Regions from separate parts of the Marinomonas sp. IMCC 4694 genome, predicted to be linked through region 1. Evidence: predicted binding sites of a transcription regulator. Region 1 holds the regulator's gene; each other region holds the start of a gene.
What was found. The regulator FNR, encoded in region 1, switches genes on or off when oxygen is low (the NO sensors DNR and NnrR bind a similar motif). The targets are predictions, from matches to a motif close to TTGATNTANATCAA.
Positions count from the first base shown of each region.

Region 2: a site for FNR is predicted at 5,275-5,288, ahead of FXV75_RS10670 (cytochrome ubiquinol oxidase subunit I). Genes of this name have one in related genera too.
Region 3: a site for FNR is predicted at 7,917-7,930, ahead of FXV75_RS14620 (cytochrome ubiquinol oxidase subunit I). Genes of this name have one in related genera too.

Region 1 is NZ_VSRV01000001.1:1,732,658-1,743,385, reverse strand. Features, by position in the region: gene FXV75_RS07890 (hypothetical protein) at 1-123, shown strand, start outside; gene FXV75_RS07885 (CBS domain-containing protein) at 164-757, shown strand; gene tusA (sulfurtransferase TusA) at 815-1,048, opposite strand; gene FXV75_RS07875 (alpha/beta family hydrolase) at 1,066-1,692, opposite strand; gene hemN (oxygen-independent coproporphyrinogen III oxidase) at 1,882-3,252, shown strand; gene fnr (fumarate/nitrate reduction transcriptional regulator Fnr) at 3,272-4,033, shown strand; gene FXV75_RS07860 (adenine phosphoribosyltransferase) at 4,058-4,600, shown strand; gene FXV75_RS07855 (YfaZ family outer membrane protein) at 4,671-5,234, opposite strand; gene ttcA (tRNA 2-thiocytidine(32) synthetase TtcA) at 5,245-6,084, opposite strand; gene FXV75_RS07845 (SprT-like domain-containing protein) at 6,190-6,714, opposite strand; gene FXV75_RS07840 (RecQ family ATP-dependent DNA helicase) at 6,714-8,480, opposite strand; gene FXV75_RS07835 (YecA family protein) at 8,576-9,211, shown strand; gene FXV75_RS07830 (SpoIIE family protein phosphatase) at 9,239-10,390, opposite strand; gene FXV75_RS07825 (STAS domain-containing protein) at 10,401-10,703, opposite strand.
Region 2 is NZ_VSRV01000001.1:2,358,982-2,369,709, reverse strand. Features, by position in the region: gene FXV75_RS10700 (LysR family transcriptional regulator) at 1-228, shown strand, start outside; gene hemG (menaquinone-dependent protoporphyrinogen IX dehydrogenase) at 262-792, opposite strand; gene rsgA (GTPase RsgA) at 1,003-1,977, opposite strand; gene hisA (phosphoribosylformimino-5-aminoimidazole carboxamide ribotide isomerase) at 2,337-3,098, opposite strand; gene arfB (alternative ribosome rescue aminoacyl-tRNA hydrolase ArfB) at 3,270-3,683, shown strand; gene FXV75_RS10675 (O-acetylhomoserine aminocarboxypropyltransferase/cysteine synthase family protein) at 3,788-5,068, shown strand; gene FXV75_RS10670 (cytochrome ubiquinol oxidase subunit I) at 5,440-7,014, shown strand; gene cydB (cytochrome d ubiquinol oxidase subunit II) at 7,016-8,152, shown strand; gene cydX (cytochrome bd-I oxidase subunit CydX) at 8,257-8,367, shown strand; gene cydD (thiol reductant ABC exporter subunit CydD) at 8,373-10,166, shown strand; gene FXV75_RS10650 (amino acid ABC transporter ATP-binding/permease protein) at 10,138-10,728, shown strand, end outside.
Region 3 is NZ_VSRV01000001.1:3,191,696-3,202,423, reverse strand. Features, by position in the region: gene FXV75_RS14645 (sensor histidine kinase) at 1-932, shown strand, start outside; gene FXV75_RS14640 (ABC transporter substrate-binding protein) at 929-2,056, shown strand; gene FXV75_RS14635 (TAXI family TRAP transporter solute-binding subunit) at 2,151-3,089, shown strand; gene FXV75_RS14630 (TRAP transporter permease) at 3,100-5,040, shown strand; gene FXV75_RS16375 (hypothetical protein) at 5,135-5,287, opposite strand; gene cydB (cytochrome d ubiquinol oxidase subunit II) at 5,287-6,297, opposite strand; gene FXV75_RS14620 (cytochrome ubiquinol oxidase subunit I) at 6,297-7,721, opposite strand; gene FXV75_RS14615 (sensor histidine kinase) at 8,073-9,989, shown strand; gene FXV75_RS14610 (sigma-54-dependent transcriptional regulator) at 9,976-10,728, shown strand, end outside.

The DNA of each region.
Region 1 (10,728 bases):
ATTTCCTCTTCTGGTTTGGTTTGTTCGCTCGACGTTGTCGCTGAGCTTTCTGACGGATTTTGTGCGACAGCCTCTCATATCAACAGTGTTAATCCACGAGCCCCCCCCTTCTACATGATCTGATTCATCCATTTTATCTTAATTATTTTACTGGGGATCTATCATGAAAACGCTTACTTATGTGTCTACAAAAGATGTTAATGCACTTATTTGGCCTGCAACGGTCGAAAACATAAATCTATATTCTTCTGCTTTGTCTGTTTTTACTGACTTTCAAAAAGCAGGCCCTCGAGTCATTGAAGCTAATATTCGTGCTGATGAGCTGGTTCAATTAATGCGTAAAGAGCACGTTAGAATGAAAATAGTGGTCGATGGTGACAATCATTTTGTGGGCATTATTAGCCTTGAAGATTTATCCGAAGATGTTTTCATTAAGCGCATTGCTGAGGGGGATAAGCGTTCTGAATTGATGGTGGCCGATTTAATGAGAACGAAAGAGGCTCTGCTGGCGTTATCCTTTAATTCACTCAAACACTCTGACATTGAATCACTCTTATTTAGCCAGAGAAACAACAAGTTACAACATTTGCTCGTTATAGACGAAGATACCAAGGCCATCCGCGGCTTGGTGTCTTCTAATGACGTGGCTCGCCAACTGCGACTTGACATTGATGTGGCATTTTCAAGCTTTGCCAACATTTATCAAAGTGCCATTTTGACACCTAAAAATCAAAGCAAAGATCGTCACGTAGCCTAGCTTAATCAGTACAATTGATCAGCCCCTATCCGTTAAGATAAGGGGCTTTTTTTTGCTTTAAACTTGTTTTTTTTCAATCCAATAGCAGTACACATCCTCATCTTGTTGTTGTTTGAGCAATGTATGCCCTAAAAATTGGCAAAACTTTGGAATGTCGCGCGTTGTAGACGGATCTGTAGCGATGACTTTCAACACGTCTTTGGCCGCAATTTTACGCATTTCAACGTGCAGCATCATCACCGGCTCAGGGCAAAGTAAATCGGTGGCATCGAGTAAAGCATTGTGGTGCATAATTTTCCTTGTTGAGATTAATCCGTGGTTAAATTTGAAGGCGTATCAACACCTATTTGAAGTGCATGAGCCTCTATCCATGCAACTACCTTATTTGATATGTCTTTTATAATATCGACCTGATTTTTCTTGTGGTTTTTTAATGTTTTGAAATCATGATCCGCCCCATCTAACCAAATCATATCGACAAGTTCAGGCAGGGACTGCTGAGAAACCCATTCAAGTGAACCTAAACGATCCCTTGTACCTTGAACAATTAAGCAAGGCACGGTGAGATTATTCAAAAAAGCAAGGCGGTGATTTTCAGGTTTCCCCACAGGATAAAAGGGAAAACCAATACAAATAATCCCTTTAACCATAGGGAGAGACGATAGCTGCGTAGCAACTCGCCCCCCCATTGATTTGCCTGCCACAAAACAGGCCTTTTCGTGTCTTATTCCATCAGTAAATTCGGAAATAAGCGTATCAAACCTGGGTGGCGGGCGTTTTTTTCCTGAACGTTCTTGTTCTTTCATGTAGGCAAAGGTGATGGGATGAACAGGCTGTTGCCGTGTAAGCTCTATTGCTTGTGACAACAGCTTTAAAAAGTCATGTTGATGGCCCGAGCCAGCACCATGGGCCAAATATAAAGGCGTTGTTCTCATAGTGTGTCCAAATCAAAACCGCTATTAAAGCAGATTCGCACACAAGACAACACCACAAACAAAGTCACATTGATAACAAAGGATCGTAACGAGCAGAGGGTAACGCACACGGAAACCTTGATATGAATCAGCAAGCCGGCGTCCATGAAAGAGTAAAATTCTCATTAGAATTTTTAATAGGAACACGTTATGATTTGGGATACAAGGTTAATCAGTAAGTACAATTTATCAGGGCCGCGCTATACGTCCTACCCAACAGCGCCACATTTTAGCACCTCCATCAGCAAAATCGCCCTCATTGACAAAATGCTCGAAACGTCAGATAAGCCTCTTAGTCTTTACTTCCATATTCCATTTTGCGCGCACCTTTGCTACTACTGTGCTTGCAATAAAATTGTCACAAAACAGTATGATAAAGGAATTGAATACGTCGAGTTGCTCGGAGAAGAAATGAGGCTTCGTAGCCTGATGCTAGATCATACTAGAGGCGTAACCCAGCTGCATTTTGGTGGTGGAACACCGACGTTTTTAACAGAGGAATTAATTAAAACGTTATTCGATCACATCGGTCAGCATTTTACGCTGATTAATGATGGATCCCAGGACTACAGCATTGAAATTGACCCGAGGGAAATCACTCGCGCAAAATTAGAGTTGTTAACAAATAAGGGAATCAATCGTATCAGCATTGGGGTCCAAGATTTTGACCACAAAGTACAAAAAGCCATTCATCGTGTTCAATCCTACGAGTTGGTTGCCGATCTGGTGGACTACTCGAGAAAACTGGGTATTACTTCGATCAATTTCGATCTCATATATGGGTTACCCTATCAGTCAATGCAGGGCTTTCAGCGAACCTTAGCTCAAGTCGTAGCTTTGTCACCTGATCGTATCTCACTTTTTAATTACGCTCATTTGCCAGAGCGATTTAAAGCACAAAAACGCATTACGGATGACAGCTTACCTGAATCCAGCACGAAACTAAATTTACTTAAAATGAGCATCGAGTTTCTAATAAGTGCAGGCTATGACTATATTGGCATGGACCACTTTGCTAAGCCTAGCGATGCGCTAGCAAAGGCGCAACGACAAGGCCAACTACAACGTAACTTTCAAGGATATAGTACTCATGCTGGTGCCGATCTTGTTGCGTTTGGAGTTTCTGCTATCAGCGATTTACAAGGCGTGTACATTCAGAATCACACTGACATACAAGACTACCGCCATAGCATTGAAAAAGGCCAGCTGGCCATTTCTAAGGGCTATATCAGCAATGTTGACGACAGAATACGATATCAGATCATTATGACGCTGATTTCTCGATGTGAATTAAATATTACGGAATTAGAAGCAAAATATAATATTAGTTTTTTTGATTATTTCTCTGAAGAAGTAGATAATTTGATCGCTATGGAGGAAGATGAGATGGTAAATATTGACCGCAGTGGAATGCAGACCACGATGACGGTTACTGAGCGAGGCAGATTGCTAATACGTTGTATTTGTATGATTTTTGATAAATATCTAAACAACTCAACAACCTACTCGAAAGTAATATAGATAAATCAGGGAGATCAATATGTCGATGGCACACACACCGTCAAGATTCAACAGTACACTCACATCTCAATGTCAGAGCTGTAGCTTAAGTGCACTCTGTTTGCCAATCGCTTTGGCAGACGAGGACATTAATAAACTGGATCAAATAATCGAACGTAAAAAACCGTTAAAAAAAGGCGATTTTTTATTTCGTCAGGGTGAAGCCTTTAATTCTGTTTTTGCCGTTCGTTCTGGTACTTTAAAAACCTTTAATATTACCTCTTTAGGTGAAGAGCAAATTACAGGATTTTACTGTCCGAGTGAATTAGTTGGGCTCAGCGGCATAGATTCTAATACGTACCCCGTTTCTGCAAAAGCTCTAGAAACCACAACGGTTTGCGAAATTCCTTTTAGTCATTTGGAGGAATTGTCTTCTCATATCCCGTCACTAAAGCGTCAAATATTCAAAGTGATGAGTAGAAAAATATCAGATGATCAGCAGATGATGGTGTTATTAGGTAAAAAGAACGCGGATGAAAAAGTCGCTTCTTTCCTACTAAACCTATCGAATCGCTTTAAAAAACGTGGTTATTCAGCTAGCTCGTTTCGTCTGTCTATGTCTCGTGGGGAAATTGGCAACTACCTTGGTTTGGCCGTTGAAACAGTAAGTCGCGTAATCACTCGTTTTCAAAAAAACAATCTAATACATGTTGATGGCAAAGAAATAGAAATTGTTGATTTTCAGGAAATGCAGAAACTTGTCGGTGTAGCAAGTGACTGTGGTAAAATCTCTAATATTTAATGGTAACAATAAGGCCCTAACACCATGCTCTACGATGATTTTTACGTTAAATCACTCATTCAAACCATTGAAGATTGGCCAAAAAATGGCATCAGTTTTCGAGATATTACGCCCATTTTCAGCGACCCTAAGGGAATGAGAATGGTCGTCGATGCTTATGTACACAGGTACATAACGTCTGATATTTCACATATTGCTTGCATAGACGCTCGCGGTTTTTTAATCGCGGCTGTGCTAGCTTACGAGTTGCAAAAGCCCCTAATCTTAGTGCGAAAAAAAGGTAAGCTCCCTGGTAAAACCATTTCACAAAAATACGCTCTTGAATACGGTGAGGCGGAATTAGAAATACAAGAAGGAGCAGTAAAGGTAGGCGATGAAGTATTGTTATTTGATGATTTAATCGCTACGGGCGGGACATTGTTTGCAGCCATTAAATTACTGACTAAACAGGGTGCCAATATTAAAGAGGTCGCTGCTATCATTGACTTACCTGATTTAGGGGGAAGTCAAAAATTAAGAGACAGTGAAATACCAGTGTTCAGTTTGTGTGCGTTCGACAGCGATTAACCCAGTCTAAATATGCTTATTTATAAAAAAGTGGCCAATTGGCCACTTTTTTTTACGATAAAAGGTATGACTAGAATTCTACATTGGCGCCAATGGAGATGCCTTTATCGATCTCTCGACGACTATTATCGTCATATACGGTCACTGTTCTACCGTAACTCACGTAAGCTCGAGCATTGCGCATGGTCATATATTCGAGGCGAATATCGTAGGTATACATGTGATCTAGATTTGAGAACGACAACACCTCAGGTGAATAGTACAAAGAACCAAATATGCTTACACGGTTTGCTTCTGGAATAGTGTATCGATACCACCCACCCAGACCGACAGCAAACGCAAGATCATCTTGATTTTCTAAATCGGCGTCTATAGCGTACAGCCGTACACCAATGCCCACTTGCAACGGTCCGCTCGTATCGGCATCTTCCACCGTTACACCAACATGCGCTGTGGAAGTGCTGGCATCATCATCACGAGTGAAGCCCGCGTTGATACCAAAGCTACCCATATTTAAGTTGATGTTACCTTTCACGGTATCATTCGTCAGACTGACCCCAGCATTAGAAGCGTGAACCAAAGAGGCACCAAAAATACCCGCAGTAAGAAGCAGTGATTTACACATAAAATCCATATCTATTATCCTATAATGAAATAATATTTAGTCGGTCTAAAGCGTCTTTCGTTTGCTTTAACCCTTTAAAGTCAAACAATGTTGTATCTGCCAAATGAGAAGAAACGACATTTTGTATCGCTGAAAACATGGTCTCAGTTCGACCTGGAAAGTCTTTTTCCCATTTTTGCAGCATGTCTTTTACTACTTGTCGCTGTAGGTTTTCTTGAGAACCACAAAGATTACATGGAATGATGGGGTAGTCTTTCATAACAGCAAAAGCTTCAATGTCTTGTTCCTTGCAATATGCCAACGGACGAATCACAATATGCTTACCATCGTCACTTAATAATTTAGGTGGCATTGACTTCAACTTACCGCCAAAAAACATATTCAAAAACAAGGTTTCTAAAATGTCATCTCGATGATGGCCAAGTGCAATTTTTGTCGCGCCAATTTGTTCAGCGAAGCCATACAGAGACCCTCGTCGAAGACGAGAACATAACCCGCAAGTGGTTTTACCTTCAGGAACGATCTCTTTCACGATACTGTAAGTGTCGCGTTCTAAAATATGGAAGTCGACCCCTGCTTGTTTTAAATAAGCGGGTAAAATATGCTCAGGAAAACTGGGCTGTTTCTGGTCTAAGTTCACCGCAACAATACTAAAACTAATCGGTGCACTGGCTTGTAAATTCCGTAAAATTTCAAGCATAGTATAAGAGTCTTTGCCGCCCGATAAACACACCATCACCTTATCGCCCTCTTCAATCATGTTGAAGTCGGCAATGGCTTGGCCTGTCAATCTTCGCAGGCGTTTTTGGAGCTTGTTAAGCTCCAGTTTTTCTTTGGGGTTGTTAGATAAATCCATCATATATACGCTATAAATAAAACGACAACATAGTACTATAAGGGCAAAGAAATCGCATTAAAAATGCCGCGACTAATAAAAAAGTGCACAAAAAAACTTTTTATGGCGCTATCTTTCTGAATGCGTATAGCCTGTAAATTGCAAACTGCTGCGACAATTTTTACACATGTATTCAACGCCTTTCTTGGCTTTAGTGTGACGGTGTTTCGAAAAAAGGTGCTCTTTGCATGAGCATCGGTAACCAAATACATTTTTTTGAGGTGGCACTTCAAAAGTATGCGTTCTATCAGGTTTAAGGCCATAGACTTTTAGCATCACTGCCTGCCACTCTTTTCCATGGGGTTTTACAGAAAGACCGTAAATTTGAAACACAACAAGGTGTGCGACTTCATGCGGTATAACCGTGTTTAAAAACACAGTTGGGGTTTGTTCATACATAAAACGATTAAAGCGAAGCTCATTTTTTTGTAAGTACGCCATACCAGCCGCTTTTCCTTTCAGTTTGAAGTTGCAAGTAGCAAGAGCAAACTTATGACCGAAAAAGGTGTCCGCACAACGAAAGCATACTTCCATTTTTTGATAAATTAACGCCAAAGCGTCACTGTCGGCTTCGTTAATCTTTGTCTGCGCCATTAAAGACATGCCCCGAACGACGCCTTAGTATCCACATCATGAATAAGGTTTAGTAGAGGCTCTGCATAATCCACCATGTCCTCTTTAGATAACCCAGTTAAACGACTTAATGATGCGATTGTTTTTGGCTTATGCAGGCAAATACGCCTAAGTTGGGTTTCACTTAAATTTAGCTTGCCAAACGCGTAGTTCCAAGCCAGCACCTTGTGCCAATGTGCATTATTTTCTATCAATTGATCAACCTTGAGTGTTGGGTAGTAGCGCTCACTAGCAATAATAATCTGCACTTTACCTTGCAATACACCGCGTGATTTTTCCGTTAACTCAACAGTAAATGCACTAAATGTGCCAACTTTAAGGTAATCAAACGCTATCAAATGCCGAATAACCGATTTCCATTGGGTCTCACTTAGCTCCTTGCCTTGACCGAATAATGGCAATGATTCGGCATTGATTCCCCTCACTGCTTTTGTTTTTTTTCCTAATAATATCTGAATCAACAATGCGAAGGGCTGAATGCCCTTGGTATGGTAAACAAGAGACAAAAGTTTTTGACTCGCGGTTGTCATATTTTGTTCAGCTTGCCTAAAGAGGCATCGGTCACAGAATTGGCACGGGGCAATGTCTTCATCGAAATGCGATAATAAATTTTTACGTCGGCAGCCGCGACTTTCTAAGATACGAAAAAAGCTATTCAAGTGGCGCGTTTCTTGTTCTACGGCTAAGGGTTGCGACGCCACCAGCTTCTGAGCTTGTAGCATGTCTTGTAAGCCGTACAACAAAAGTGAATGCGCTGGTTGCCCATCACGACCTGCTCGTCCCACTTCTTGAAAGTAAGCCTCTGGGCTGTTGGGTAGATCAACATGAATAACAAAACCGACGTGCGCAATATCAATGCCCATACCGTACGCGGTCGTGGCGACCATAATGGCACCTTGCCGTTCAACAAAAAGGGTATGGTTTCTGCGTTTCTCTTCGTCAGACAAAGCAGCGTGGTAACATAAACTTGGAAGTTGTAAATCAGACAACCATGCAGTTAACTCTTCTGTTTTTTTTCGAGAACGACAATAAATAATGCCGGTTTTACCTGGAACTTCATGATGCAAAAAATACAGTATCTGCTGCTTTGCTTTTCTTTTTTGGGCAATTTGAATATTAATGTTAGTTCGATCGAAGCTACTGCGTAAAACCTGACAGTGGCTAAGGTGCAACGATTGCTGAATCGTTTCAACCGTTCTCTTATCAACGGTTCCCGTCAATGCGATAATAGGAACGCTTGGAAAGGCTTCTTTGAGCTGACCAAGCTGACTGTATTCTGGCCGAAAAAAGCCCCCCCACTGCGAAATACAATGAGCTTCATCGATCGCAAACAAGGCGATATCCATATTGTGTAGAAAACCGATGACAGAAGGCTGAACCAACTTTTCAGGAGATAAATACAATAAGTCGATGTGTTGATGTCGCAATGCCCACACTAAATCATCCTGCTCACCAGGGTTTAATGTAGAGTTTAAAAACTGCGCGCGCACGCCTTTAGCATTTAGTTCATTCACTTGTTGCGTCATGAGTGAAAGCAAAGGACTAACAACCACCGCCACGCCTTGTCTTATAAGGCCGGCGGCTTGATATACCAATGATTTACCTCCGCCGGTAGGCGCAGCAAGCAGTACATCTTGACCAGCACATAGCGCATCAATCGCTTTTTCTTGTAAGGGTCGGAATTCTGAGTAGCCCAAGCGGGCAAGAGTGTGCAGCTTTTTATTCATTTTAGAATTATCTCTTAACGTAGGCTTTTGTGCATCGATTTTTTACTGTCTTTTCGCTAGAATCGAACCTTAATTTGCATTAGGGAAACATTTACATGGCACATCAACCTCTTGATGATCTTGAGTTAGAGACGTTAGAAATTTTTTTGGAGTCGGATCAGGTTCATGAGGAATGTCAGAACTTTGTCATGGCGCATGGGTTTCTGACGGCATTGTCTATTTGTCCTGTTCAAATAGCCGAAGAACAATGGTTACCCGTTATTTTTGAAGCGCCCCCACAGTTTCTTAATGGCAAGCAAGAAAAACAGATCCTACAGTATTTATCTCGCCTCTATGTCGACATACAACAAGAGCTGGAGTCTGAAGACGGCTTTATGGTGCCATGTGAATTGGAAATGGCTCAGTCTCCAGACGAGTTAAGTGAATTACAGGAATGGGCGACAGGCTTCATGGAAGGGGTTTTTATGACCGAGAGCCATTGGTTTGAGTCAGAAAAAGAAGAAGTCGTCGCTGAATTATTATTGCCTATCATGGTGGCGTCAGACTTGTTCGATGATGAAGAAGTGGTTGACATTCGCTCGAGTGAAAAGCTGACCCAGTCTTGTATTGCTCAAATACCAGAAGTCGTCACGGATTTATTCTTGGTATTACGTTCTGAGCCAGAGAAGAGACCTTTTCCAAAGGCTCAACCGAAAAAACAAAGCAGTAAGAATAAGAATAAGAAAAAGTAACGCTTCTCAGAAACGAGTAACGTTAGGCTATTTGGAACAGGTACTTCTTAGTGCAACGAGAGTGATGTCGTCAAGTTGCACTGAATCTCCACGGTAGTCGTACAGTCTACGCTCTATAGATTGCTGAGCAGCCAATAGGTCATCATTGGCATATACCTGAGAAATCATGACTTTCACTTTGTTGTCGCCCAGCATGTCGTCTTCGCTGTTCTTCAGTTCCAATACCCCGTCAGAAACAATCACCAGCGTATCGCCAAGTTGTAATTGGTTGCTTTGTAAATCTGCCTCAAACTCCTCAATACCAAGAATACCCAATGGCATATGATGAGAGACTAAATAATCAATGTGACCATCTATTCGTCGGATTAGAGCATTTGGCATCCCTCCACCCCAGTATAAAATCTTTCCACCTGGCACTATCAAAATAAGGTAACCTGCACAGAACATGTAATCGGGCAAAATGCCGATCAATATTCGATTGATTTTTTCTGCCAATTCATCAATATCCAGCAAATCATCGACCGCATCAAAAAAAGCCTGCATCACAGGCAGTGCGCCGATCGAGGCTGGAAGTCCGTGTCCCGTGAAATCCCCAACAAATACCAAGCGCGCACCGTCGGATCGTGTTTTCACTAATGCCAAATCCCCATTAAAACTGGCCGCTGACAAACGTGTAATCGCCACGTATTGAGAATTGGCTTCGCTCCGAGTCTGAATATGGTCTAGCACATGATGAGCCATTTCATGCTCACGCTCTATCATGTCCTGATAATAGGTTAGCGCTTTATTTTTACGATACATCTCCTTCATTAGTTCAATATGACGCATGTGTGTTTTTAATCGAATATTGAATAATACTTCGTTAAAAGGTTTTGGAATGAAGTCATCTGCACCGTATTGAAAACAGGTATCCATAACCGCATCCGTGGTATGCGACGCTAAAAAGATCATCGGTACAAAACGATTTCCACACAATGACTTGAGCTTTTTTACCAGCTCAAAACCGCTACCACCGTTAACAATCACATCTAGGGTAACGATATCAGGTTTATCCTTGATGAACGCCGACACCGCCTCGTCGTAATTGGCGACAGTGTTGACTTCTACACCAACTTTCACTGCGCATAATGTAATAATTTCGCGATAAACGAACTCACTGTCTACGCATAATAATTTCATTTCATTGACCTTATTGAATGTCAAAACGCTTATCAAAACGAGAAATCATCAGAATATTTTTAATGAACGCATTGGCTCCGCGGAGTTGAATATGGCTGTCAGAGGCGATGAAATTCCGCATACTTAACAACATTCCCAGTGCCGCGCTGTCTAAATATTCCACCATCGTCATGTCGACAACATAATACCTATAAGACTTCAAAAGATCGCTGTAAGCGACTCTAAAGTCATTAAATAATGAAAAATCAAAGCTACCGACAACGGCGATGACAGCCGTATCTTGATCTTCTTTTAAAGTGACTGTTATGCTCATTATCGTATTGAGTCAAGGCTATTTA
Region 2 (10,728 bases), 630 kb from region 1:
TCGGACGTGGTGGTGCGTTTGCCGGCGCGTTTAGCACTGATGACACACGACATTGATACGAATCAAATGATTCAGGTTAGCGGCCCATTAGGACCTCGTCGAGACATCGCTCTGTGGTCGAAGAGTGCCAATATAGAGCGGCCAGACTACACGAAAGTGCATCAATTAATTGAGGTTTTCATGCGCTCGCTGGATACGTCTGTGCCCACTTTCGAGTTGGCTTTGTGATGTTTGGCTTTAAACGCGTACCCGTGTCGTCATTTATGTCATGTCGCTTACCGCTTGAGCAAATCGCTCGACACTGTCCCAATCGGTAAACTCTTGATCCGTGGCGGGGTCGGTCGGGCCTTTTGTCATCCACATAATAAAGCGGATCATGTTGCGGTCTAAAAAGCCATATTTTTTGTAATTCAACCGACCTGCAAACACACCTTGCAAACTTGGCTGCCACGCCAATTGTGCCATGAGTTTAACAATATAAGGGTTGGTATCGGGTTGGCATTTTTCAGGCTTTCTGGCCACTAAATTTACCGTGTAAAACGCGCTCGGTTTACCGTCCAGTTGCGCTTTATGTTGTTGAATAAAGCTCACGACCTGCCTTTGGTGTTTGCCATAACGAATGCTAGCACCAATGACGGTTTTGTCGTGTTTGGCCAGTGTGTCGGTGCTGACCTTTTCTATAGGCAGCAAGGTGACAAGGTGACCTTGTTGCTCAATGATGTGCTGCATTTTTTGGCTGATTTTTAGCGTGTGACCGTCAGTAGTGGAGTAGGTTAGCAAAATAGTGGACATGATGGATCAGAGAAACTGCCTCTTAGAAGTGAAAAACGTATTTTGTAAAAACACGACATGAAGAAGGTTATAACCACTCAGCGACGTGCTGTAAAGGTTAGGTCTTTGGCTTCTTAGTTTTTGCTTAAATGGGCCATAAAAAAAGCGACTCACGTGTGGCTAAGTCGCTGTGTTGTTCGCTTGATGACCAATCACTCGTAAAGGTGACTTTTATTCTGCAGAGCTGTGTTTTCTGGCTCGAACGTCCGATTGTGCGCTGCGATAGAATTTTTCTTGGGGTTTAGATCGGGTGACTTGATCGCTGTCGTCTTCGTTGTGCAATAAAAGAAAGTTTGCGGCGCGTTGAGCATCGAGGCGATCGTTCATGACGGCGTTTTTAATGGCGCAGCCTGGTTCTCCGTCGTGTCGGCAGTCACTGAATCGACATTGTTTTGCTAGTGCGATAAGGTCCGCAAAATCGGCAATGGCGCTGCCATCAAATTCCGTCAATTGCAATTCACGCATGAAGGGGGTGTCGAGCAAAATGGCGCCTGATGGCAGTATCTTTAGTACACCAGACTCGCCAATCATGGTTTGCGCTTTGCCGTCTTCCGTGGGTGTCATTAGGGTATTGATCAAAGCGGATTTGCCGGAGCCAACCGCGCCGAGAAGGGCAATCGTTTTGCCTTTTTTCAGCAAAGGCGATAAACAACGTAGGCTCTTCGCGTCTAGCGCATTGACCGTTTCGACGATCAACAAGGGGTCAAGCTTTTCGACTTGAGCGCGCTTTTCTGCTGCCTCTTCGCAGGTGTCAGCCTTAGTTAAAACCACTACTGCATCCGCTTGCGCTTCGTGCGTTAGTGCTAGGTAGCGTTTAATGACGTTAATATTAAAATCTTCATTTAAGGCGCACATGAGAAATACGGTGTCGATATTGGACGCGATATTTTCAAAGTTCGAACGTGACTCCAAAAGACGTAAGAAACCGTGATCGTTGTCTGTAATCACCCAGTCGCCAACGACCATGCGGGGCAAATCTGGGTGATTTTCTAATGTAAAAAAGCCAAATTCACCCACTAGCTCAAAGCGATTTTCTTGTTGTGAACAGATACGTGCAATACGATTAGACTCTAAATCATCCAATGATAACTGTTGTTGAAAATAAGCCTGCCAGCCCAAATCCAATAAAGTGAACGTGGAATCCATTATTACTACCCCAAGCGAAATACGCCATCGTAAATAAGAAGCAAGGTGCTTCAACAATTAGTACAAGCAAACATAAATATAATTTATGCGCTAACCAAAAAATACCCAACAACACCAAACTGTAAATAGTCCTTTACACACTATTAATCTGCGAGATTATCACAGTGTGAGAAGGTGACAAATAGAAATATTGTGCTTCTAAACAAGGTATTTAGGTTAGCGTGTTGGAGAATGAAGAAAGTATGGAATAAAGCAATAATGACGGGGATTTGATCAACCCAAAACGGACTGAGCATACAAAAAATACGAATATACACAAAAAAACAGAAGCAAGGCGAGTCATTGCTTCTGTTTTGAAATTACCGCTGTGCTTGATTCCACAAAATGCATTCGTCTAAGGTGACGCCGTGGCCGCCAAAAATGTCTAAAGCACTGCCAATGGTTAAATCCACTTTGCCATTGGATAATTCGTTAACACGTTTAAGATCGTTTAGAGATCGTGCGCCTCCAGCATAGGTAACGGCAACGGGGCAACCTTGACCAAGCAAGTGAACCAGGTCTTCATCGATACCCGCTTGTAAGCCCTCTACATCGGCCGCGTGTATTAAAAATTCGTCGCAATGGTTGGCTAATTCAATGAGATTTTCGTGGCTTACTTGAGTGGAGGTAATGGTTTGCCAGCGATCGGTTGCAATGTACCAGCCGTTTTGGGTACGGCGACAGCTTAGGTCAAGTACAAGTCGATCGGTGCCAGTTTCGCGTTTGATTTTGTCTAGTCTATCCCAAGAAAATTCACCGTTTTCAAACAGATACGAGGTTACGATAACATGTGATGCGCCGGCTGATAGATAGCTCGAAGCATTGCGGTTATTAACACCGCCGCCAAATTGTAATCCATTTGGGTAGGCGCGCAGTGCGCTTAGAGCTTCTTCTTGGTTGCCTTTGCCAAGCGCAATAACATGACCACCCGCTAGCTGGTGCTCTTGGTACATGCGGGCGTAATATTCTGCACTGTGATCGCTGATAAAGTTTTCTGTGGCACCTTTGTCGTTAAGACTTCCTCCTACAATTTGTTTTACTTTGCCTTGGTGAAGGTCGATACAAGGACGGAATTGGGTCACAGAAAGCTCCTAATAGTCTAGTTATGTCATGCGTGGACGATAAAAAATGCGATTGTAACCGATAATCTACCCAGAAACGATGCGGTAAGGCAAGCCACCAAAAAGCAATCCGCTAATAAGCCTGTTACAATCCGGTTCTCACTCTTTATAGCGAATGACAACACCGACATCATGCTGCAAATTACCCTCGCCGTGGCGATTCCAGACCACGAGATAGAACTGACCGCGATTCGAGCGCAAGGCGCGGGCGGTCAAAACGTCAATAAAGTTTCTTCTGCGATTCATCTTCGTTTTAATGTGACGGCGTCGTCTTTACCCGATTTTTACAAAGAGCGTTTATTGGCGCTGAATGATTCAAGGCTCACCAAAGAGGGCGATATTGTGCTTAAAGCGCAACAGCATCGCACGCAAGAGATGAATCGAGAAGACGCTTTGGCACGCTTAAAAGCCATCATTCTTGAGGCAAGACAGGTGCAAAAAGCTCGCCGTGCGACGAAACCAACCCGCTCTTCACAGAAAAAACGCGTGGACCAAAAAAAGCAGAAAGGCCAAATTAAAAGTTTGCGTCGCAGTAACTGGGATTAAATTGGATTGTTTTATAATGAACAAAACTTGTTTTTTTGTGATCTCGAATGCTTGTATTATGAGTGCTCTAATCATTTACAAAAACAACAATAGGTCTGTTCATTATGAAGTTAGAGTCTCTTGCGCTCCACCACGGTTACACCGCTGAAGCCACCACAAAATCGGCGGCGGTTCCTATTTACCAAACGACGTCTTACACTTTTGACAACACTCAGCACGGCGCGGATCTGTTTGATCTTAAAGTAAAAGGTAACATTTATACGCGCATTATGAACCCCACTACGGATGTATTGGAGCAACGTATTGCTGCCATGGAGGGAGGCATTGCGGCGTTAGCCGTGGCGTCGGGTATGTCGGCAATTACCTATGCGATTGAGTGCATTTGCGATGTGGGTTCTAATATTGTCAGCACCAGTCAGCTTTATGGTGGCACTTATAATTTATTTGCTCATAGTTTTCCGCGCAAGGGCATTGAAACCCGCATGGTATCGGCAGACGATTTTGCAGGTTTTGAGGCTGCCATTGATGACAACACGCGCGCGATATTTTGTGAATCTATTGGTAACCCTGCCGGAAACATTGTTGATATTGAGGCTTTAGCCGCGATTGCAAATAAATATGGCATCCCACTGATTGTCGACAATACAGTGGCGACACCGTTTTTGTGTCGCCCGTTTGAATTGGGTGCACACATTGTGGTGCATTCGTTGACGAAATACATCGGCGGACATGGTACCACCGTCGGCGGTGCGATTGTTGACTCTGGGGCGTTTGATTGGGTGGCCAATAAAGCACGCTTTCCTATGTTAAACGAGCCGGACCCTTCCTATCATGATGTGGTTTACACAGACGCTCTGGGCGCCGCGGCGTACATAGGTCGCTGTCGTGTGGTACCACTGCGTAACACAGGCGCTGCGCTGTCGCCCCACAGTGCATTTTTGATTATGCAGGGTTTGGAAACACTTGGCTTACGAATGGAGCGACATTGTTTAAATGCAGAGACATTAGCGCTATATCTGCAAAACCATGAAAAAATCCGCTGGGTGAATTACGCCGCTTTACCCGATAATACCTACCACGCAATGAGCAAACGCATTACCAGTGGCAAGGCGTCGGGTGTATTGAGCTTTGGTATTGCGGGCGGAATCGAAGCAGGTACACAGTTTATCGACGCGTTGCAAATGGTGCTTCGACTCGTAAACATCGGCGACGCTAAGTCATTGGCTTGTCATCCGGCGTCTACCACGCATCGACAGTTAAACGATGAAGAGCTAGCCAAAGCGGGTGTGAGTCGAGATTTGGTGCGTATTTCGGTAGGCATTGAAAATATTGAAGATATTATTGCGGATATAAGCCAAGCCTTAGATAAGGTGATGGTTGCTTAAAAATACAGGGTCGTCTGGCTTTGTTAACTTAGTGCGTTAAGTGCTTAGAAGGGGATGCTTATTAGAGCGTCCTTTTTTTTGACTTTTTGGAGGCTGGTGTGATGAAAAACAGGTGACCAATATCGGTTAATCGCCTATGTGATGACCTTGATGATGGTTGTATATAAGAATTTATTCATACACTTCTTTGTTTCACTCTCATTCTCTTGATCTAACGCAATGTTTTAAATGGTAACTGCAATCATAATATTACCTTATAGGAAGCTTCAAATGGTTTGAGGCTCCGGTGGGCGTTAGATAATAAGAGCACTCTGGTATGGAAGTGTCTGCAAACGTCTTTTTTCTCAGCTAAATGAATGGGTTGAAGTCATATGATTAACGAAGCTGTAGTGGAACTATCGCGGTTTCAGTTTGCTTTTACAGTGCTGTATCACTACTTGTTTGTCCCTTTGACACTCGGGATGTCTTTTTTGCTCGCCATCATGGAATCTGTCTATGTGATTACCGGTAAGCAAATATACAAGGACATGGTGAAGTTCTGGGGCAAATTGTTTGGTATTAACTTTGCCTTAGGGGTGACGACGGGTCTGACAATGGAGTTCCAGTTCGGAACAAACTGGTCATACTATTCCCACTATGTAGGGGATATTTTCGGTGCGCCTTTGGCGATCGAAGGTTTGATGGCTTTCTTCCTAGAATCCACGCTTGTGGGTTTGTTCTTTTTTGGTTGGGATCGTTTGAGCAAAGTAAAACACTTGATGGTGACATGGGGTGTGGCGTTGGGTTCTAACCTTTCTGCTTTATGGATCCTAATCGCAAACGGCTGGATGCAAAACCCCGTCGGCTCTGAATTCAATTACGAAACCATGAGAATGGAATTGGTTGATTTTGGTGCGTTGCTACTTAACCCTGTGGCTCAGGTGAAATTTGTTCATACGGTTTCTGCAGGGTATACAACCGGCGCTATGTTTGTTCTGGTGATTTCAAGTTACTACCTATTGAAAGGTCGCGATCTTGCGTTTGCCCGTCGCTCATTTGCCATTGCTTCTGCGTTTGGTTTAGCGTCTATCATGAGCGTTATCCTATTGGGTGATGAATCTGGTTACGAGCTTGGCGAGGTGCAAAAAGTAAAATTAGCCGCTATTGAAGCTGAGTGGGAAACACAGGAAGCCCCTGCTGATTTCACCTTAATCGGCTTTCCTAACCAAGAGCTTCAGGAAACTGAATTTGCGCTTAAGATTCCTGGCCTAATGGGTATTATTGCTACCCGCTCACTGGATGGTGAAGTGGAAGGTATTAAAGAGCTAAAAGAGCATAATCGCCAGCGTATTATTAATGGTATTTATGCCAATCAGTTGCTCGAAAAATTGCGCAATGGTTCAACCGATCCACTGGTTAAGTCTAACTTCGAAAAAGTAAAAGACGACCTGGGTTACGGTTTACTGGTCACTGCGTTTAACCAAGATATGAACAAAGTGACATCCGAAGAGATCGACCAAGCGGTGGAGTATTCTATTCCTCAGGTAGCGCCATTGTTCTTCGCATTCCGTGCCATGGTGGCATGTGGTTTTATCATGTTGTTCGTTTTCGCGGCGGCTTTTTATCAGAATGCGCGTCGTCGTATAGGGCAGAATCCGCTGTTTTTGAAACTGATTATCTTGTGTTTGCCACTGCCTTGGATCGCAAATGAACTGGGTTGGTTTGTCGCTGAATATGGTCGTCAACCATGGGCCATTGGTGAAATTCTGCCTGTTCACGTGGCGGTTTCTAACCTGACCGCGGGTGAGATTTGGACCACCATTATTGGTTTTGCTGTCTTGTATACCGCTTTCTTGGTCGCTGAAATGTACCTGATGATTCGTTTCGCGAAGCAGGGACCTTCCAGTTTACACACTGGTCGTTATGCGCTTGAACAAGAAACCGCTCAGCTGAAGCAGGAGGTATAAAATGGAATACGAATTATTAAAAGTCATTTGGTGGGTACTGATCGGTGTTTTGCTCATTGGTTTTTCAGTAACCGATGGGTTTGATATGGGTGTGGGTAGCTTGCTAAAAGTTATTGGCGGCACAGACTCAGAGCGCCGAATTATGATCAACTCGATTGCCCCTCATTGGGATGGTAATCAGGTTTGGTTTATCACAGCAGGTGGTGCTTTATTTGCGGCTTGGCCTGTTGTGTATGCGACTTCATTCTCTGGTTTTTATTTCGCGATGATGTTGGTTTTGGCCGCGTTGTTCTTCCGTCCGATCGGTTTTGATTACCGTTCTAAACTTGAGAATTCAAAGTGGCGTACTAGCTGGGATTGGGGCATTGTATTCGGCTCCGCCGTTCCGCCTATTATTTTCGGCGTGGCGTTTGGTAACTTGTTGCAAGGTGTGCCGTTTGAGTTTGATAACTACTTGCGTGTGACGTATACCGGTTCGTTTTTTGGTTTGCTGAACCCCTTTGGTATTCTTTGTGGTCTGGTTAGCTTATTAATGTTAATGACACAAGGGGGTGCTTGGTTACAAATGAAGACAGACGCTGACTTGTATCGTAAAGCATGTAAAGCAACAGCGGTAACAGGCACTTTAGCTGCGGTACTTTTCATTGTCGCAGGTATTTGGTTGGCGTACGGCATTGATGGATACGTGCTTACGAGCGCGATTGATGGCAACGCGGCTATGACACCCTTGATGAAAACCGCCGAGGTACAAGCGGGTGCCTGGCTAACCAATTACTCGACTTACCCTGTGCTTATTTTGGCGCCAATGGTGGGTATTGTTGGTATGTTGGTGGCGGCACTAGCTGCGGTAATGAAAAAAGGCGCCTTGTCTTTCTTGAGTTCATCCTTGGGTATTGCGGGCATTATCGTGACAGCGGGCGGGTCTATGTTCCCGTTCTTGATGCCATCTTCAAGTTTTCCGAGCATGAGTTTGACCATTTGGGATGCGACATCCAGCCATAACACCATGATGATCATGTTCGTTGTTGCTTGTATCTTTGTACCAATCGTACTGACTTATACCCTGTGGAGTTACTTCGTTATGTATGGTCGTTTGACTAAGAAGCATTTGGAAGACAACACTCACTCGTTGTATTAAGCCAATCTTAGCGATTCGCGGATTTTTTTTAGTTATTTGTTAGTTATTTGTTAGTTATTTGTTAGATAGGGTTCCTATTGAACCCTATCGTGGAGGAAGACAGTATGTGGTATTTTGCTTGGGTTCTCGGCATTTTATTGGCGTGTTCATTTGGTATCGTGAATGCATTATGGTTAGAGTTTAGTGGTTATGACGGCGAAGAGGAGCAGCAGTAAACTCAATGTCAAAAAACAAGGAAGCAAAGAAGTCACCGAGAGCGAGTCGTGTTAAAACACCGGAAGTGAGTTTTTTAGATACGTTATCTAATCAGCAATCCTCAAAATATCGTTGGGCCCAAGGTTTTGGGTTCTTGTTCGCGGTGGCTCTTGTGCTTCAAGCTTGGGCGTTTGCGCATGTCTTTTCGGACATGGCCTTGCACCAATCTTTTTCCTTGTCACTTTTATGCCTTGGTTTGTTTGCTCTTTTACTGCGCGCTCTAGCAAGCTTTGCTCGTGAGCGTATTTGCACCAGTGCAAGCCGTGACATTCGTTACGGCTTGCGTCATAAGCTGGTGTCACATCTGACTGAGTTGGGCCCAGCTCGACTGAGAATTGAAGAAGATGCGGCACTGTCAACGCGTGTTTATGAACAGGTAGACGCGTTAGACGATTTTTTCAGTCGCTATAAGCCTCAAGTGTTTATGGTGACCCTTATTCCTTGCGTTATTCTCCTTTCTGTTGTCTCCATTTCTTGGATTGCTTTTTTTGTTTTCATACTAACGGCGCCTTTGGTTATTGTGTTTATGATTTTCGTGGGACACAAAGCCGCTCAGGCAAACCGTCGCCAGTTTAATGTGTTGGCTATGCTGTCTAACCAGTTTATGGATTTGAGTCAAGGTTTGGCTGAATTGAAACGATTAAATCGAACGGATGAAGCTCGAGACCGTTTGTCCTTTAGTGCGGAATCGTACCAAAAAACCACCATGGGTGTGCTGGTGTTGGCTTTTTTGTCGACGGCGACCCTTGAGTTGTTTGCCTCCTTATCGATCGCCATGATTGCGCTGTATCTGGGGCTTGGCTTGTTAGAAGCTTTACCATGGCAGCAAGGCACTTCACCGGTAACGTTAATGCAGGCGATGTTTTTGCTGCTATTAGCCCCTGAATTTTATTTGCCATTGCGCCAGCTAGGTAATGATTATCACGCCAAACAAAAAGCAGAAGCCGCTGCGACCGATTTATTAGAAATATTGAACACAACGACAACGGCAACAACAGCCGGCGTAAACAGCGGCTCCGACAGTATTCTTGATATTTTCTTGGATACACCCGCTGATTCAGGTGGGTCAGAGGCGATTAATACACAAGCATTTTTGAGCCTTAGAAAAGTGGGCTGGCTTGAATCTGGTCGCCATCGTTTAGCACCGATCTCGGTTGACGTGCTAGAAGGTCAACGAGTTTGGCTAAGTGGCGAATCTGGCGTGGGTAAATCCAGTTTATTGCATCTTTTATTAGGGTTTGAAGAAGCGTATCAGGGTGAGTTCTACGTGAAAGGGCGCCCGTTTCAAGCGCTCGACTTGTCTGAATGGCGCGCGAAATTGGCTTGGTTGCCACAAACGCCTGAGTGGGTAAACGGCAGCATTAAGCGTAACTTGTTGCTAGGTATCGAGATGCCTACAGAAGAGGCACTTCAAGAGGCTCTGTGTAAAAGCCATTGTGATGACTTTATTCGAGTCTTGCCAAATGGCCTTGAAACGCCGCTAACAGAACTAGGTTCGGGTTTGTCGGGTGGTCAAATGCAGCGATTATCCATCGCCCGAGCCTTGCTGTCCCAAGCGGATGTTTGGTTGCTTGATGAACCTTGTTCTGGGCTTGACAAAGAAACCGCTGATGCGGTTTTAGAGACATTGAATCAGGTGTCAAAGGGTAAAACCTTATTGATTGTTAGCCATGATACACATCCCATTATGTGGGCCGATAAACATTGGGCGCTGAGCAAAAGAGGTGTGTATGAAAAAAACAACCAAACTATCACTTAGACAGCTTGTATTTACGAACCCTTGGGGCTTTGTTGTTCCCGTTTTACTGGGCGTAGTCGCCAGTTTGTCAGGGGTAGCGCTGCTCGGTGTGTCAGGCTGGTTTATTTCAGCGGCAGGGTTGGCGACTGCGGTAGGCGCAGGCATGTTTTTTAATTATTTAACGCCGGGCGCCATTGTTCGTGGTTTGTCGATATTTCGTACCGCAGGTCGTTATGGTGAGCAGGTTGCGGCGCACAACCATTTGCTGGGTTTATTAAAAACATTACGTCTGTGGGTTTGGGATCAGCGAGTTGCAAAGGATGCGGCAAATTTGCATGAGCAGACAAGAGGCGACTTGCTTCAGCGTTTGGTCAGTGATCTGGATCAGATTATTCGTTGGCCGTTAGTCGTGTTTTTACCTTGGATTTACGCTGTAGCAAGTTATGTGGCGGTGTCGATATTTGCTTATTTCATTTTACCTGCATTGCTTTGGCCTATGGCGACAGCGGCCTTGCTGCATATTGTGGTGGTGCCTTATGTTTGTGGTCGCTTTGCCAGTCATGCTGTGCATGTTGGGCAGATT
Region 3 (10,728 bases), 1.5 Mb from region 1:
ACGTTGCCGCAGCCGAAATGAGCCAAATGGTGCTGCAATTTGTGACCTTGTTTTTCTTTATTACGTTGTTGCTTCTGCTGTTCGTTATTTGGCGAGTATTGCAGCCATTACAGGCCATCAAACAAGCTATCACAGAGCGTTCGCCCCAAGAACTGTCACCATTAGAGGCCAATGTGCCGAGCGAAATCGCCCCCTTGTTGAAAAGTATTAATTACTTTATGGCGCAGTTGGACACCACATTGAGTCGTTTAAAACGCTTTACTGCCGAGGCGGCTCATCAAATAAGAACGCCATTGGCAGGGCTGAATTCGCAAGCACAAAATGCGTTGGATGAAACGGACGAAACACTGCGTCAAAAGCAGTTACAGCATATTTTAGAAAGCAGTGACGTATTGTCTAACACGGTTAATCAGCTATTGAATCGAGCCACATTGACGCACCGTTTTCAGAGTCATCCTTTTAGTCCTGTGTCTTTAGACCAACTTACCAAAGAAACCTGTCGTGAATTGGTGGTTTGGGCGTTACAACAAGGTGTAGAAATGGAATACGTGGGCGAGGTGCAAGCGACCATAAATGGGGACGAATTTGCGTTAAAGCAAATGCTGCAAAATATCATTGAAAACGCCATTAAATACAGCCCGAAAGGTGGCGTGGTTGAAGTGGAATTAATGGCCGATAGCAAGAAACCGGCCGCGTCTTGGGTGTTGCAAATTCGTGATCAAGGCGTTGGTGTACCGGATCAGGATAAGGAACACATATTTGAGTATTTTTACCGCAGTCCGGATAACTTTGCCTCCGGGACAGGGATAGGTTTGTCCATTGCAAAAGAAGTTGCAGAGCATCATAACGCCCGATTTCATCTGAAAGACAATCAGCCGAACGGTCTAATTGTAGAGGTGATTTTTCCTCAGCACAGTGAGGCGCATTTATGATGACGCGTTATGTGGGCTGGTGCATGTGGTTATGGGGGAGCTGTTTGGGATGGGCTGTGAATGCCAAAACGACGGAGTTTGTTGTTTTTCCCAGTGTCCATGAGCTGAAAAACGTGGCGTCTACTGCGTATCAACAAGATCCGGTTTTGACGGTTCGCGGTGCAATCAATCGCGAAGCCGTAGCGCCGTTGTTTCAGGCCTACCAAGAAAAATACCCTAACGTGGTGATTCAGTATGCTGAATCCAATACTCGGCATTTGTATGAACAGTTTTTGGCACAGCCTGAATCTCGACCAGATATCATGCTCAGTCCAGCAATGGATTTGCAATTTAAACTGGCAAACGATGGCTATGCGTTGGCGTACGACTCTCCAGAACTGGCGAATGTGCCGAGCGATTCTTATTGGCGCAGTGAGTTGTTTGGTTTTACCTATGAGCCGATTGTAACGGCGATCAACAGCGACATTTTGGCGGGTGACACTCTGCCTCAAAGCCGTGAGCAATTGTTGAATTTGATTCGCAGTAAGAACCATTTGTTAGACGACAAAATTGGTTTGTTTGATATTCAGCAATCCGGGTTAGGCTATTTGGCGTGGGCGTATGATGGCCAGCAATCTCGCAGTTATGGTCGTTTACTGGAAGCGTTTGGGACGCACCAAGCAAGACTTTATACGGACACGTCTTCTATGCTGAATGCCCTTTTAAAAGGGCAGATCTTCATTGCGTACAACCTGGTGGGAGCGTATTCGTATCGTTGGTCCGAGCAATATGATTGGATCAAAACCATCATGCCGACCGATTACACGTCGATTATTATGCGCACCGCGTTTATTCCAAGAGATGCTCAGCAGCCTGTTCTGGCAAAGCGCTTCATTGATTTTTTGCTGTCACCAACGGGGCAACATATTCTGGCGAATCAATCGGGGATTACACCAATAAGCTTAAATGCCGTTGGTCCCTATAGCCGAGATGCATTGCGTAAGCTGCCTCATGGTATTTTTCGCCCGATTCCGTTAGGGCTGGAGTTGTTGATTCAAACCGACGATGCCAAAAAACACATTATTTACCACGAATGGGACAGTGCCATGTTGTCCGCTGAACCGTCCTTGTCTGTAACGCCTTAATTTTGACGCTTTCTGATCCATGAAAGGTTCATGAAAGGTTGCTTCGCTACAGTGACATGGTGATATCAAAAACAAAAATAATTTGGAGAAAACCATGTTTAAAAAAATACTGATCGCGAGCGCATTGTGCGCGACTCTGGTAAACAGCCCTGTGCAAGCGGCTGAACGTGTATCTATTGGCACTGGCGGAACGGGCGGTTTGTTCTATGTCATCGGTGCGGGCATTTCTGAAACCCTCAATAAACACATGGATAACACAACGGCGCGTGCCGAAGTAACAGGCGCGTCGGTGGAAAATAACCACCGCGTAGCGGCGGGTCAAATGACGCTAGGTTTGTCCTCTTCTTCAACCTTGTTTGAAGCAAAAAATGGCCAAGGTCCATTCAAAGTCAGCGGCCCATTGGATGTCGCGGGTATCGCCTATTTGTACCCTGCTGTTTTGCAGGTGGCAACGATGGCGGGAACGGGTGTGGATTCTTTTGAAGCACTGAAAGGCAAACGAGTGAGCATGGGGCCTCCGGGCAGTAACGCGGCGGTATTGGCGACGCGCTTATTGCAAGAGTACGGTGTGTTTGATGACATTACACCGCGATTTCTTTCCTATAACGAAGGGGTGAAAGCTTTGGTGAATGGCCAAGTAGAAGCCACGGTGGTGTTGGCTGGTGCACCAACCTCGTCTTTGATCGATCTTGATTCTCAAACCGACATGAAGTTGTTATCTGCGGATGTGAATAAGCTTGATAGCCTGATTCAGAAATACCCTTTCTACCAAGCGTACTCATTGCCGGCTGGGACTTATCCAGATCAGACAAAGCAAGTGGTGATGATCAATGACCCTGCAATTTTGTTTACCAGTGGCAAAGAAGACCAAAGTAAGGTGTATACCATCACTAAAACCATCTTTTCTCACCTCGATGAGCTGGGACAAATTCACCCACAAGCCAAAGCGATTTCTCTCGATACGGCGAAACGAACGCCAGTGACTTTGCATCCGGGTGCGAAGAAATACTTTGATGAAGTAAGCGGTCAGTAGGAGCGTCATCATGTTGAAGACAAACCTACAAAGTTTGCGTCTGGAATCGACGTTTGCAGGTGGCAAAGAATTGGCCTTGGTTTCCATTCTGTTTAGTGTGATTGCTGCGACAGTTGCTGGCTTTGTGTTGTACGGTGCATATTACGGTGGCATTACGGCGTTGCTATTGAGGTCCTCATTTTTCTCATTAGTTGCAGCGGCGGCCATGTTGTTTTATGCCTTACGATACAAAAGTGTGGCGGGGCGCGCGGTGTTTTACCTGTTTGCTCTTGCGGCGTTGGTACCTGGACCGTACTTATGGCATTACTACCTTGATATTGTCATGCGTGGTGCCATGTCGATTGGGCAGGATAAGTGGATCTTTATTGCCCTCATCGCGGTGGTGTTTGTCTTCGTTCGTATGGCGGTGGGTTGGGCGCTGATCACCTTGATGGCGCTGGCCTTCTTGTATGCCTATTTTGGCTATTTGATACCAGGAAAATACGGCCACGGCGGCTACGATTTGAGCCGCTTAACGTCGACGTTGATGCTGTCAACCGAAGGGGTTTATGGCGTTCCCATGGGGGTGGCGGTTGAGTATATTTTCTTGTTCGGTCTGTTTGGCGCCATCTTAACCAAGATTGGTACAGGCGAAGTGTTCGTGGACATTGCCCGAGGCTTAACTGGACGTGTTCAAGGCGGTCCCGGTTTGTCGGCGGCCTTGTCGAGCGCCTTGTTGGGATCGTTGAATGGCAGTGCTGTTGCTAATGTGGTGACGACCGGAACCTTTACGATTCCGCTCATGAAGCGTGTGGGCTACAGCGCTAAATTGGCGGGAGCCATAGAGGCTGCAGCTTCTTCGGCAGGCCAGATTATGCCACCAGTCATGGGCGCCGCGGCGTTTTTGATGGCGGAAATGATCGGCATTCCGTATGCGGAAGTGGCGTTAGCGGCCTTGGTTCCGGCGCTCTTGTATATCTTTGCGTTGATGATTTCTGTGCGGCTTGAAGCGGGTCGTCTTAACTTAGCGAGAGACACCGAGGCGGGTTTGCAGCTTTTAGTGAGAACGTTGCGTACTAAGAGTTACCTTTTGCTGCCATTGGTGGTGTTGATTGGTTTAATGATCTCAGGAAAGTCACCGACACAAGCCGCGGTAATGGGAATTCTTGCGGGTCTGTTGGTGTGTCCGTGGAAAAAAGAAACGCGTATAAATGTGTTTGATTTGATATCAGCTTGTAAAGAGACTTTGTCTTCGACCTTGCCCATTGTGGCAGCAGTAGGTGCGGCTGGTGTGATCATCGGTATTTTGAATTTAACCGGTATGGGGTTGATGTTGTCTGGCTTGATCATTGAATTGGGCGATGGCAATTTGTGGGCGGTTTTGTTGCTGACTGCGTTGGCGTCTTTTGTGTTGGGAATGGGGCTGCCGACCTCGGCGGCGTATTTGCTGCTGGCTGTCCTCGTTGCCCCAGCGATGACGCAATTGGGCATGGAAACCTTGTCGGCTCACATGTTTATTTTCTATTTCGGTTTGGTGTCTGCGATTACGCCACCGGTAGCGCTGGCTGCTTATGCTGCCGCCACCATATCGGGCGCTGACGCAAATGAAACGGCCGTTGAATCGATGCGTTTGGGTTTTGTGAAGCTCTTGGTGCCGTTTTTGTTTGTCACTATGCCAGGGGTGTTGTTGATCGGCACCACGACCAGTGTGGTGGCGGCAATTTGCTTTGCGACCCTAGCAACCGCGTCGATGAGTATTGGTTTTTCTGGCTGGCTACGTGAAAATTTGCCTTGGGCAACGCGTTTGTTGTACGTGGTGGCCGCGATATTGATTGCTTGGCCAGCGGCCGCAACGGACACGTCATTGTTTGTTGTCAGTGCGCGTGTATTGGGTGTGGTGGTGTTTGCTGTGTTGTTCGTTAAAGCGATCATGGGCACGAAAGCCGATACGTTTAACAGGGTCAAAGCGTAAGCCATTGCGTTTTACTACTTCTGATTGGTTAATATCAAAAAAGCCTCGCTCTTCCAGACCGAAGAGTGGGGCTTTCTTACATTAATAGCAATGGCTAAGGTAAACCGGTCATCAACAGTTTTATGCCATAAGAGGCGCTGACTAAGGTGACGAAGCCGACACCGTAGAGCAGTAAAAACCATTGCCACGCTTTGAGTTTAGCCGTTTTCTCTTTTAGGTTCTTGATCTGTGTTGATGTAAAAGACATTAGTAACCCTCCTGATAATCTTCCACTTTACCGGCAAATACGCGATAACCCCATAATGTATAAGCGAGAATTAAAGGCACAAAAATACAGACGCCGGGCAGTAAGAACAGCAAGCTGCTGTCGGGTGATGCAGCTTCCATAAAGGTAAGCTGTCGTGGGATTAAGTAAGGGAATAACCCTACAACGAGACCGGCAAATCCCAGTAAAAACAAGGTGGCTGCATACCAAAACGGACGGCTTTCATGATGGCTATCGTGCAGAGAATGGCCGTTCAGGTCTTTCCACGCCAATGCCGCGACGATTAACGTGACAATCGGTAAGGGCGATAACCACAAGAAATTGTAATCAGAGAACCAGCGATCACGGATTTCCACTTGGTTGATGACCGTCCATACGCTCACCACGACCATGGCAAATACGGTGAGCAACAATAGGCGTTTACCCAGTACCGCCGCGTGTTGTTGAATGCGGCCACGGCTTTTCATGAACAAGTAACAAGCGGCCAATAACGCGTAACCCGCCATAACGGCAAAGCCAGTTAACACCGAAAACGGCGTGAGCCAATGCAATGTCAAAATGCTGTCTGTACCAGCAGGAACCCCTTGTACGATAGAGCCAAGCAACATGCCTTGGCAAAACGCGGCGATAGACGAGCCCGCGCTAAAAGCAAAGTCCCAGTAAGGTCGAGATGTATCCGATTTAAAGCGATACTCAAACGCCACCCCACGAAAGATCAATGCAAATAGCATCAACATGATCGGCAAATAAAACATAGACGCGATGTCAGCGTAGGCGGCTGGGAAGGCCGCAAATAACACGACACCACCAAACACTAGCCAAGTTTCATTGCCATCCCACACGTGGGAAATAGAGCGCATTAAGTGATCACGCTCGCCCTCTTGGTTAAACCAAGGGTAAAGTATGCCGATGCCTAAATCGAAGCCATCCAGTAAGACATACATAAAGATGGCAAAGCCCAAAACAAGAAAGTAAAACAGCGCTAAATCCATTATTTCTCTCCTTGTGCTTTAGGTTGAGTGTCTTTGTTTTGGATCGATTTGACCCAAGCCAATGCGTATCCCGGTGCTTTCATGCCGATGAGCTGCTGCTCTAATGCTTGCATTGATGGCGGTCCCTTTTTGATCAATTTGCGCATAAAATACAAGTAAACCCCAAGCAATGATGTGTAAATAATCACGAACATTATCAAGGTAAATAACACCCGCTCGGCTGGCAGTGGCGAGACGATTTCAGACGTTCTTACCAAGTTGTAAACGATCCAAGGCTGACGACCAATTTCGACAACGTACCAGCCTGCCAATACCGCGATCACGCCTGTCGGGGTGAATAAAGTTACCACAGTGAGAAAGGCTTTGTTCTCGTACAAACGGCCATTGCGACGTAATAGCAGTGCAAGAAACGCGATGCCGATCATGCCAAAACCAATGCCAACCATGACACGGAAAGACCAGAAAACCAGCGGCACATTTGGACGATCTTCAGGCGGTACGGCTTTCAGACCTTGCACTTCTCCATCCCAAGAATGCGTTAAAATCAAGCTGCCTAGGTTAGGAATGCCCACTTCATAATCGTTAGATTCGGTTTCCATATTTGGCATAGCGAACAGAAGAAGGGGGACGTTCGCTTCTTTCTCTGGCCAAATACCTTCCATCGCAGCCAGTTTAGTTGGCTGATGCTCTTGAACGTTTAAACCATGCAAGTCGCCCACATAGGCTTGTAATGGTGTTAACACCAAGGCGAACCACATACACATGGATAAGCCTTTTTTGGCAAAAGGAATGTGCTGTTTTTTAAGAAGATAATAGGCACTGATGCCCGCGACAACGAACGTCGCCGTGATCAAAGACGCCATGACCATGTGCGTTAAGCGGTAAGGCATAGATGGGTTGAAGATGACTTCCATCCAGCTTTCCACTTCAAATTTGCCATCGACGATCTTATGCCCCGCCGGTGTTTGCATCCAAGAGTTGGCCACAATGATCCAAAACGAAGAAACCCAAGTACCTACCATCACGGTGAGTGTGGCGAAGTAGTGCAGTTTGCGGCCAACACGCTGCCAACCGAAGAGCATAACGCCAAGGAAGCCAGCCTCCATAAAGAATGCCGTGAGTACTTCGTACGCCATTAATGGCCCGAGTACGGCACCGGTCATCTCAGAGAACTTGGAAAAGTTGGTGCCAAACTCATAGGACAACACGATGCCAGACACCACGCCCATACCAAAAGTAATGGCAAAGGGTTTGATCCAGAACTTGGCGAGTTGTAGATAATACGGGTTGTGGGTTTTTAACCACATGCCTTCCCAGATGGCGATCAGCGTCGCCAAGCCAATGGTGATACTGGGGAAAATGATATGAAAGCTCACCGTAAAGGCGAACTGTATGCGGGATAATATGGCGACGTCGAGATCCATTTTGGTTTATACCTTCAAGCTAAGCGTAAAAATGAAAAAACATAAGGCGTGTGTTAAGGGTTATTTGTCTTTATCGATCGCAATTGTTGCAGTGCTAATGGCAACAGAGCCAGTCCTGCCATGCTAAAAAGTGCAATGATGTCGGTCAGTAAAAAGCCAGTATTCATGATGGTTGCCCCGTTAGTTTATATAATATTGATATAGATCAGCAATGATTAATATAAGCAATGCACAGGCCAACTATTAATAATTTTTATGTGACTGTTTTATAAAGGGAAATTTATTTCATTGCTTGAGGTGTAAAATAAGTTTACGATTTTTCACTGTCTAGGTGTAAACGAGGTTGACGATTTGACGCTTTCATTGATGTTTGAAGTCGCCATGCTGGTGTCCAGTGTGTGTGGTCTGTTGGTCGCGGTTTGGTTGCTGTGGCGTGCGCGTAAACAACGTGATCTTCAAGCACTGGCGGGATTTGCCATCATGATGGCCATTTGGTGTTTTGGGCACGTTGTTTTAGTGCAAGGGTATGAGCTTCTCGGTATTTATATCATTCTCGCCAATCCCTTGATGCCGACCTTTTTTTTGCATTTTGCGATCTTGTTCGTGAATTCGGGCCAGGTAAAACAGCGTGCATTGGATCGTTTGTCTCAAGCTATGCCTTGGTGTTATGTCATCAGTTTTGTGGTTGTGTTGCAAAGCTGGTGGCTCAATGCGGGCGATACGATCAGTACATTGGACATCCGATCTTTTTTTACCTTTACCGACGTGGGCCTGTGGAATCTGGCTTACACCGTTTTGATTGGCATTCTTGCTCATGGTGTTTTGTTGTTGGGCTGGTATCGTCATTCAGGCAATAAAAAACGGTCTATTTTAGCGATGTTTGGTGTGGGCGCGTGGGGGTTGTTGTTGGCCACCAGTTTTGTGTTTCCTTCCTTTGGTATCAGCTGGTTTCCTTATCCTATGTTGTTGCTGCCAAGCTATTTATTGCTGCTGGTATATGCGGTGGTGCGTTATCAGATTCTGTCGGTAAACGCCTTTGCTAATCGTGCGTTGCTTTGGTTTGCCATGATGCTGGTGATCTTATGTGTGATTGCCGTTATCAGTGTGGTATCTGGGCGGATTGGTTTGCAGGCCCTATCAAATGTGCCAAGCTGGCAATTATGGTTGTATTCGCTGCTTATTTTGGTCGTGGCGGCGCTGGTGTATCAGCCTTTGAGTCGTGTGGTGTCTCGTCTTATTTATCCCGGAGCCTTGTTGAATGAAGCGGTATTAGAAACGTGGTCAACAGAGCTCAAAGACGCGCAAGATTGGGATCAGCTCATTGCCGTTGGTGAACGGTTACTCTCAGCACAAATTAGGCACAGTGTGGCTATACAGTTACGAGAGAGTAAGCCACGGGAGTCGGAAACGAGTAACAATATCTTGTCGATTCAAGTATCACGCGCGTCGTCTGGCTGGCATTTTTCGTTGCTGGGCTGGAGCGATGCCAGCCCAGGTATGCGCCTAACGGCAGATGTGTTTGCGTCGTTATTTACCACCAGTTGTGGCTTATTAGAGCGCTCTCTGGCGCTGGCGGCAACCGAGCGAAAACGTCTCGATGAGAAGCATCTGGTTGAGCTAGGCAGTTTGTCGGCGGCCATGGCGCATGAACTGCGCAATCCATTAAATATCATTGCGATGGCGGCGTACGAGGCACCTGCTGAGACACGTCAGCACATTCAAACTCAGCTCAAACGCGCGGATCGTTTAGTGAGCGACATGTTGGTGTATTCCGGAGGCTTGTCATTGCAAATCGTCGCGACGCCATTAAGAGCGCTGGTCGCGAGCATTGTGGCGCAATCGCCATTAAACGGGGTGATCTGTGAGCTCAATATAGACGACCAAATAGAGCTTGAAGCCGATCCGCAGCGCCTTCAGCAGGTGTTTATTAATCTCATCGACAATGCCTTATCGTTTTTGCGCAGCACGCCCAACGGCAAACTCTGTATCGACGCCGATGTGCAGGCGCAACATGTGGTGATTCGAGTTCATAATAATGGCCCCGCGATAGACGAAAGTCTGCAAGGCGAGGTGTTGTTTCAGCCTTTTGTGACGAAGCGTGCAGGCGGTAGCGGCTTAGGCTTGGCGATCGTGCGTCGTATTGTTGATGCGCACGGCGGTCACATTCAGCACCGCGCCGATGCCATTTGGCCGGTCACATTTGAGTTAACGTTACCGCGTTATTCCACGCCTTCTCGCTTAGGAAAACCTTCTCATGACACAACATAAAATACTCTTAGTAGACGACGAACCGGCTTTTAGGGAGTTGGCAAGCCGCTGGCTAGCGAAGCAAGATTACCATGTTCAAACAGCGGGAAGCTTAGAGCAAGCACGCGAGTCAATGGCCAGTTTTGATGCGGATTTGGTGTTGCTGGATTTGTCGATGCCGCCGCATTTTGACCCACAAGTGACGTTGGATGCCTTGCCGGAGTTCGACGGTCGTCCGGTTATTATTATCACAGGTCATGCGGATCGCGATTTGGCATTGAAGGCCATTGAGCTGGGGGCGTGGGACTTTATTGCTAAGCCTATTGACCCTGATATGTTGGCCGTAGTCGTGCGTCGTGCGATCACTAAAACGACCCTTGAGCGCGAGTTGAACCAGCTTAAACACACGGCGTACCAACCCGACAGCGCGGCAGCGTACATGGGGCATTCGCCCAGTGCGCAAAAAGTTCGAGCCTTGGTGGAGCGCATTGCTCCCACCGACGTACGGGTTTTAGTCACGGGTCCATCAGGAACAGGCAAAGAGGTGATTTCACGGTCGTTGCACGATCTTAGCCAGCGAGCCAGCCAGCCTTTTATTTCCGTGCACTGTGGCGCTATCCCCGCTGAGTTGCTAGAAAGTGAGTTATTTGGCTATGTAAAAGGGGCGTTTACCGGAGCAGAAAAAGACAAAGTGGGTCTGCTCAGTTTGGCCGACGGCGGCACCTTATTTCTGGATGAAATTGGCGAAATGCCCTTAGCG